Linked DNA regions of Myxosarcina sp. GI1. Each later gene encodes a partner of the first gene's protein in a complex. Links are inferred from orthologs where the notes say so. Each region holds a gene or a part of one and is shown on either strand. Other genes may lie near its edges. The genes, in order: tsaD and tsaE.

Region 1 (3,145 bases):
TCCCTCTACTAGGTATTTAAAGGGTGGAACAGCAAATCGGGGAAAAAGCGATTGAACTCAATCAAAATTCCGGCTGTAACCGTTAGCAGAACCATAATCAAAACTGGTGCTGTCGAAAGAAACTTTTGTAATCCTTCCATAAAATATTCTCCATTTAAATAAACTAAGGGACAATCTAACGAGGGGATATGGGAATCTCGTTGTCGTTAGCGGTTAATTTGCCGCTGGTAAATTCACCAAAAGCCAATACTGGCCATAGTGGACCTTCGGCAATCATTTTTTTCAGTGCCAATGGTACATCGACAATGATTTCTTTCATTTCTGTTTTCTTATCGTCTCTAACTTCAATTATGTAAGAGCGACCAGCCCAGCCGATCCAGCCTGCGATATAAAGAAAGAGAACGCTGGGAATAAAGAAATCTCCCATATGAGACCAGCGACCATCTACAATTAAATGTGGATAGCCTTCGGGTCCACAAAGAGCTTCAGCATAACGTTCGGCTCTCATAGCACCAGAATTGGGATCGCTAGTAGTGTTACGGAAATTTTGCGCTCTTTGTTGGTAAGCAGGGTTTTCCGCACAGGGTGTTAGATTTGCTACCTCTTCAGCAGCATTGGCAGCAGGCATAACGCCAAACCACAAGGTGACAACAAGTATTAAAGCAAATAATCTTTGCATAAATCTGTTTCCTTTAGTTACAGGATAATCGTGTTTGTGAGGGCGCGTCCCTCGAATTTATTTCGAGGGTTTGTGTCGCCCGTAAATCGAACCAAGATGTTCTTCTAGATAGACATTATCAAAGGATGGCAACTATTTTAGCGATCGAAACAAGTTGTGACGAAACTGCGGTAGCAATTGTAAAAAACCGTGAAGTTTTAAGTAGTATTGTATCTTCGCAAATTGAATTACACCGAATATATGGTGGCGTAGTACCAGAATTAGCTTCGCGCCAACATTTAGAAATTATTAACCCCGAAATCGATCGCGCTCTAAAAGAAGCGCAATTAGACTGGGAGCAAATAGACGCGATCGCCGCCACCTGTACTCCTGGTTTGGTAGGTGCTTTACTAGTTGGTGTTGCCGTAGCTAAAACCCTGGCTATGCTCCACAATAAGCCATTTTTGGGGGTACACCATTTAGAGGGTCATATTTATGCTGCTTATCTGGCTCAACCCAAATTACAGCCTCCTTTTATGTGTCTCTTAGTCTCTGGCGGTCATACCAGCACAATTCATGTCAAAGATTATGGTAAATACGAACTACTAGGTTCGACGAGAGACGATGCCGCAGGAGAAGCTTTTGACAAAGTGGCGAGATTACTAAATTTAGGTTATCCAGGTGGTCCTGTCATTGATAAACTAGCGCGTCAGGGAGATCCTCAAGCTTTCAAACTACCAGAAGGCAAGATATCTCTACCAAATGGTGGCTTTCATCCATATGACTTTAGCTTTAGCGGCATGAAAACGGCAGTAATGAGGCTGATAGCAAAACTAGAAAAACGAGGCGAAATACCCGTTAACGACCTAGCAGCGAGCTTTCAAGAAACGGTGGCGCGAGTTTTGACTCAGCGTAGCGTTAGATGTGCTTTAGATTATGGAGTCAAAACTATTACTATTGGTGGTGGTGTAGCGGCAAATAGTGGCTTGAGAGAGCATTTACTGGCAGCAGCGCAAAAACACGAGCTTCAGGTTTATTTTCCCCCATTAAAGCTCTGTACCGACAATGCCGCCATGATTGGTTGTGCCGCAGCGCAGCATTATAATTTGGGACATAGCTCTTCTCTAACTTTAGAAGTGCGATCGCGCCTAAATATTACTAAGGTTATGGAACTGTATTAATTAAGAAGCTATGAGGAAATAGAAAACGGGAAATAGGGAACAGAAAACTTGCTACTTGCTACTTAAAAAAGTCTTCCCCTGCCCTCAACTCCCCCTGCTTTAAATAGATGGTTTGCGGTCTAAATTTGTAGCTTGTTCGATCGCCGCTTTTTCTCTAGCAATTTGAGCGTATGGTCGCAGTTGTTTGATGGTCATGCCGCTCAAAATACTTAGGTCTTCCAAGCCGATACCTTTGGTTAACATCTCGACACACCAAGTCTGACGTGCTTGTTCTACAGTAGGGACTTTTCCCAAAGGCGTTAGTAAATCTGCCGCTACAAGCTGCCAAATATTACGTAATTCTAACTCTGAGAGCGGTTGTTCCGAGTCATTGATAAATAAAGCCGCTCGCTCGTCTTTGCGATTTTTAAGCCACCTGGTTAGAGGATTAGCAGTTGGCGAACCATAGCGAAATCCCATTATCCAGTGATTGAGCGGAACGCGCCGTACTGCGCCGTCGTTAATTTGTAGAAGATGCTGTTGGGGTTCGACTAAAGAATGCGATCGCTCCAGATTGATTATTTCTTCTACTGTTAAACCAGCACCAAACAGTACGTAAACTATGGCATATTCCTGTTTTCCCAGTTTTTTTGCCTGAAGCAAGAGCGATCGCACTAAATTGGCGGGTAAATCTTCTATCGCTTCAAATTTTAAAGTAGTTGCAGGATGCTCTTTAGCGGCAATAATTCCCTGCAAAAATAAGGCAGTCAGGCTCTCGATGAATTCATCGTCATTATCCCATAGCAAATAGCCTTCAGCAGTAGATTTAATCGTAAAGTAACCAAACAAAAAACTATTTAGCAAACTGACAATTTGTTCGGCGCTAAAATGGCTTTCCGCTCCCGAAGCGGCGATCGCTTCTGCCAGACAATCTGCTACGTATTTATTAGCTTCAGCAAATCCCTTTCCCAGTGCCAAACGGTTTTCTACTGGGTAGTTGCCTGCTTCTCCTACTACAGAGCGAACTAGATCGGGAGCTTTTTCAAGGGTATTCAAACTTTCTTTGGCATATTCTTGTAAAAATTCGGCTACAGTTTCTTTACTGTTGGCTTTTTCTACCAAAGCGTGAACTAGTTTGGCAAATACTGCCGAATCTTCGATTACTGCAAGTAACAAGCGATATTTATTGCCGAAGTTGCGAAACAAAGTAACTTCATTGACATTGGCGCGTTCGGCAACTGCTTTAGTAGTAGTTTCTGTAACTCCTCTTTCGGCGAATAAATCTAATGCAGCTTCAATTAAACGAGCTTTGGTCGATTTTCGTTTG
Region 2 (3,121 bases), on another replicon or contig:
AATACTGTTGTTAACTGAAAACGTTTAATTCACTTATCAAAAGAGGCGTATAGTAATTTCGCTCTTGTCTGGCTTATGTTAAAGATTAGTTGAGTTTATCCTTAGTAAGTTAAAAGATAAAATTTTTATCTTTTAGAATAAATGGAGTAATAAGTAAATGTACTAGGGGAAAATATACTCATGGAAACTAGCAAGTTTAGTCAGGCAGCGTTATTATCGACGCGAGAGCTAGAAATCGTAGAACTAGTGGTTGCTGGCTTGAGTAATCAGAAAATTGCCGTTCGCTTAGATATTAGTAAAAGAACCGTTGACAACCACATCAGCAATATTTTAAAAAAAACCAATACCGATAACCGCGTAGAGTTAGTAAGGTGGGCTTTGCAATGGGGTAAAGTATGTATCGATGATGTTAACTGCTGTAATTTACCCGAAGACAGCAAACCCCAGGATTACAATGAAATGGTATTGTAAATTCAAAAGCAGATTGGGAAAATATCTGGCGATCGCAGTTACTTTTGCCCTTGCTAGCTGTAGCGAATCTGGTTATGTTACTCCTCCCACTCAAATTTTGAATGCCACTTTAAATACTACTGCCGCTGAAGGACACCCTCGTTTTTCCTATGATGGTCGTTACCTAGTATTTACTAGCGATCGCAGCAGTCAACGCCGAGTCTTGCTTTACGATCGCCAGCGCAATCGTTTACTCTCATTAGCAGGATTGAATCAATCGGGTAGTATGCAGTCCCAAGCCGATATTAGTGCTGATGGTCGCTATATTGTCTACGTATCGGAACAGTTAGGCAAACCAGATATCTTTGTTTACGATCGTCTCGCTCTCAATACTAAAAACATTACCAAAAATTTTGTCGGTGAAGTTCGCAACCCTACCATTAGCGGTAATGGTCGTTTCGTAGCTTTTGAGGGCGAGCATTCGGGACAGTGGGATATTCAAATTTACGACCGCGGCTTGAGTCAAGGTTTATCCTTACCTTCTAATTCTCCTGCTACTGAAAGTAATTCGCCACCAGAGTAAAAAATCGAGTATTTTCAATGCCAACCATAATTCTTAAAGACATTACAGAAACTCAAAAATTCGGTTGCTTATTGGGTAAAACGTTACCTCCTGACAGTACGATTTTATTGTCAGGAGAGCTAGGTGCTGGTAAAACTACATTAATTCAAGGAATAGCTAAAGGATTAAATATAAAAGAGGCAGTTGTCAGTCCGACTTTTACTTTAATTAACGAATATTTAGATGGACGTTTGCCACTCTATCATCTCGATTTATACCGTTTATCACCGAATCAAACTACGGCTCTTCATCCTGAAATGTACTGGGAAGGTATAGAAGTCGCTCCTGGAATTACCGCTATTGAATGGCGGCAGCGTTTATCTTATGAGCCGCCTAACTATTTAGATTTAAAATTGAGTTTTGTTGCTAATTCTACGTCTACTCGAAAAATAACTTGGCAAACAATTGGAAAAAAATTAGATTTCGATTTTGAGAACAACTTTGCCAGAGATGATCGAGCTTAACTTGAGACAAGATTGGAAAAGTTAAAAGTTAAAAGTTAAAAGTTAAAAGGTAAAAATCAAAGTAAGTTTTTAGGAGTGCGATTCAAACCACGCGCCTAAAATTAGGCTACTAACAAGTTGCGTACTAGCGACAGTATACTATTAAATTGAAAGTTTGAATTAGGCTTTAACTCTTCTGCGCGCGCTCGAGCCGATCGCCTTCTGACTTTTGCTTTCACACAAGCTTTGAGTACTTTATGTAAACAAAATTTTGTATAAAATCCAAAGCTCAGGTCAAAAAGTTCAAGCACAAAACTTTTGACTTTTGACTTAATATTTTTGACTTTGAGCGAAGCAAGATTGGTTTTTTCTTAGTCTATACCTAGCTTATTACCGCGCTTAAACTGCATATATGCAGCAAAAAATAACCCTGCTAGAGTAATAAAAATTAAACCTAGAACAATACCTAATAGTAAAGGTTCTATCACTGTTTGGCTCTCCTCAATAAATTGTTTATTTTAATATATCTTATGTTGGCAGTCTTATTTTAAGCAATGAGTGCGATCGCCATACTTAGTAGACTTATCTGAAGTGTGCGGTTATAACCTAGTTGGGTATAAAGAGCGCGACTATTACAATTTTATTAACTAAATCTGTAAAACTTAAGCTATTTTGTAAAATAAAGTAAATATAAGCAAACCTCTTTTAACATTACCGCTCTGTGGATAACCAGTTAGTCCAAGCTCCTAGTTGGCTCAACCGCTCGATTGTTGTTCTGGCGATCGCAGTGCTAATTGCCGGTATAAGTATTTTAGGAGTCTATTGGCATAAAATTTCCGATCCTTACATCCAAGAAGTCTTGGCTTTAAAAGGAAATGTCGAACGAGGTTACAAAATATTTCAAATCAACTGTGCGGGATGTCACGACATCAGAGCCAATAATAGTGTGGGACCTTGTTTGATAAATGTTTCCAAGCGTAGATCTAAAATTGGCACTATTGAACAGGTAATTAGCGGGCGCACGCCTCCGATGCCTAAGTTTCAACCGACGACTCAAGAAATGTCAGATTTACTTGAGTTTCTACAACATCTATAAATGACGCTCTTTTGGCATACAGATTGGTATAAGCTGTGGCAAAGTATGTCGAATGCAAATTTATGAATAAAAATCTTCAACTACCGCAAAAAATTATGTTGCTGGGTTCTGGCGAGCTTGGTAAAGAATTTGTTATTGCTGCCCAACGTTTGGGAAACTATACGATAGCTGTAGATAGCTATGCCAACGCTCCAGCAATGCAGGTAGCCGATGTAGCAGAAGTAATTTCCATGCTGGACGGCAACGATTTAGATAGAATCGTTAGCAAGTATCAGCCCGATTTTATCGTTCCCGAAATAGAAGCAATTAGAACTGAGAAATTAATTGAGTTCGAGCAACGGGGTATAAGCGTTATTCCTACGGCAGCAGCAACCAACTATACGATGAATCGCGATCGTATTAGAGAATTGGCAGCAAAAAAATTGGGGATTCGTACCGCTAAATACGCTTATGCCACAAACCTAGAAGAATTACAAGCGGTAAGTAATAAAATTGGCTTTCCCAATGTAA

What was found.
Region 2: the proteins of tsaD (region 1) and tsaE are in contact, whole or in part, in a crystal structure (PDB 6N9A), measured with the Thermotoga maritima proteins. The link is inferred for Myxosarcina sp. GI1 from one-to-one orthologs. Residues at the interface, in WP_004082750.1 of Thermotoga maritima: Cys10, Asp11, Arg49, His50, Leu82, Gly84, Gly135, Gly136, Glu154, Thr155, Leu156, Asp157, Asp158, Ser159, Glu162, Asp165, Lys166, Arg169, Leu170, Tyr175, Lys213, Thr214, Leu217, Tyr218, Gln221, Arg222, Asn324; in WP_004082108.1 of Thermotoga maritima: Leu37, Gly38, Lys46, Lys57, Val59, Lys60, Ser61, Thr63, Phe64, Thr65, Leu66, Met67, Val69, Pro71, Tyr82, Arg83, Leu84, Asp86, Asp88, Phe89, Asp93, Ile128, Asp130, Glu131, Arg134.

The regions. Positions count from the first base shown.
Region 1 is NZ_JRFE01000003.1:83,616-86,760, forward strand. What follows is about bases 5-2,821. They hold tsaD (tRNA (adenosine(37)-N6)-threonylcarbamoyltransferase complex transferase subunit TsaD), read left to right. Parts: upstream 5-804; coding sequence 805-1,839; downstream 1,840-2,821. Other genes in these bases: psaJ (photosystem I reaction center subunit IX), read right to left, coding at 9-140; KV40_RS01235 (photosystem I reaction center subunit III), read right to left, coding at 176-679; KV40_RS01245 (TetR family transcriptional regulator), read right to left, coding at 1,939-2,821. In the rest of the region: more of KV40_RS01245, read right to left, coding at 2,822-3,145.
Region 2 is NZ_JRFE01000026.1:183,626-186,746, forward strand. Bases 1-2,793 are described here. They hold tsaE (tRNA (adenosine(37)-N6)-threonylcarbamoyltransferase complex ATPase subunit type 1 TsaE), read left to right. Parts: upstream 1-1,050; coding sequence 1,051-1,536; downstream 1,537-2,793. Other genes in these bases: KV40_RS21100 (response regulator transcription factor), read left to right, coding at 181-471; KV40_RS21105 (PD40 domain-containing protein), read left to right, coding at 455-1,033; petG (cytochrome b6-f complex subunit V), read right to left, coding at 1,887-2,003; KV40_RS21120 (cytochrome c), read left to right, coding at 2,237-2,611; purT (formate-dependent phosphoribosylglycinamide formyltransferase), read left to right, coding at 2,674-2,793. Also shown: more of purT, read left to right, coding at 2,794-3,121. UniProt on the Escherichia coli protein: Required for the formation of a threonylcarbamoyl group on adenosine at position 37 (t(6)A37) in tRNAs that read codons beginning with adenine.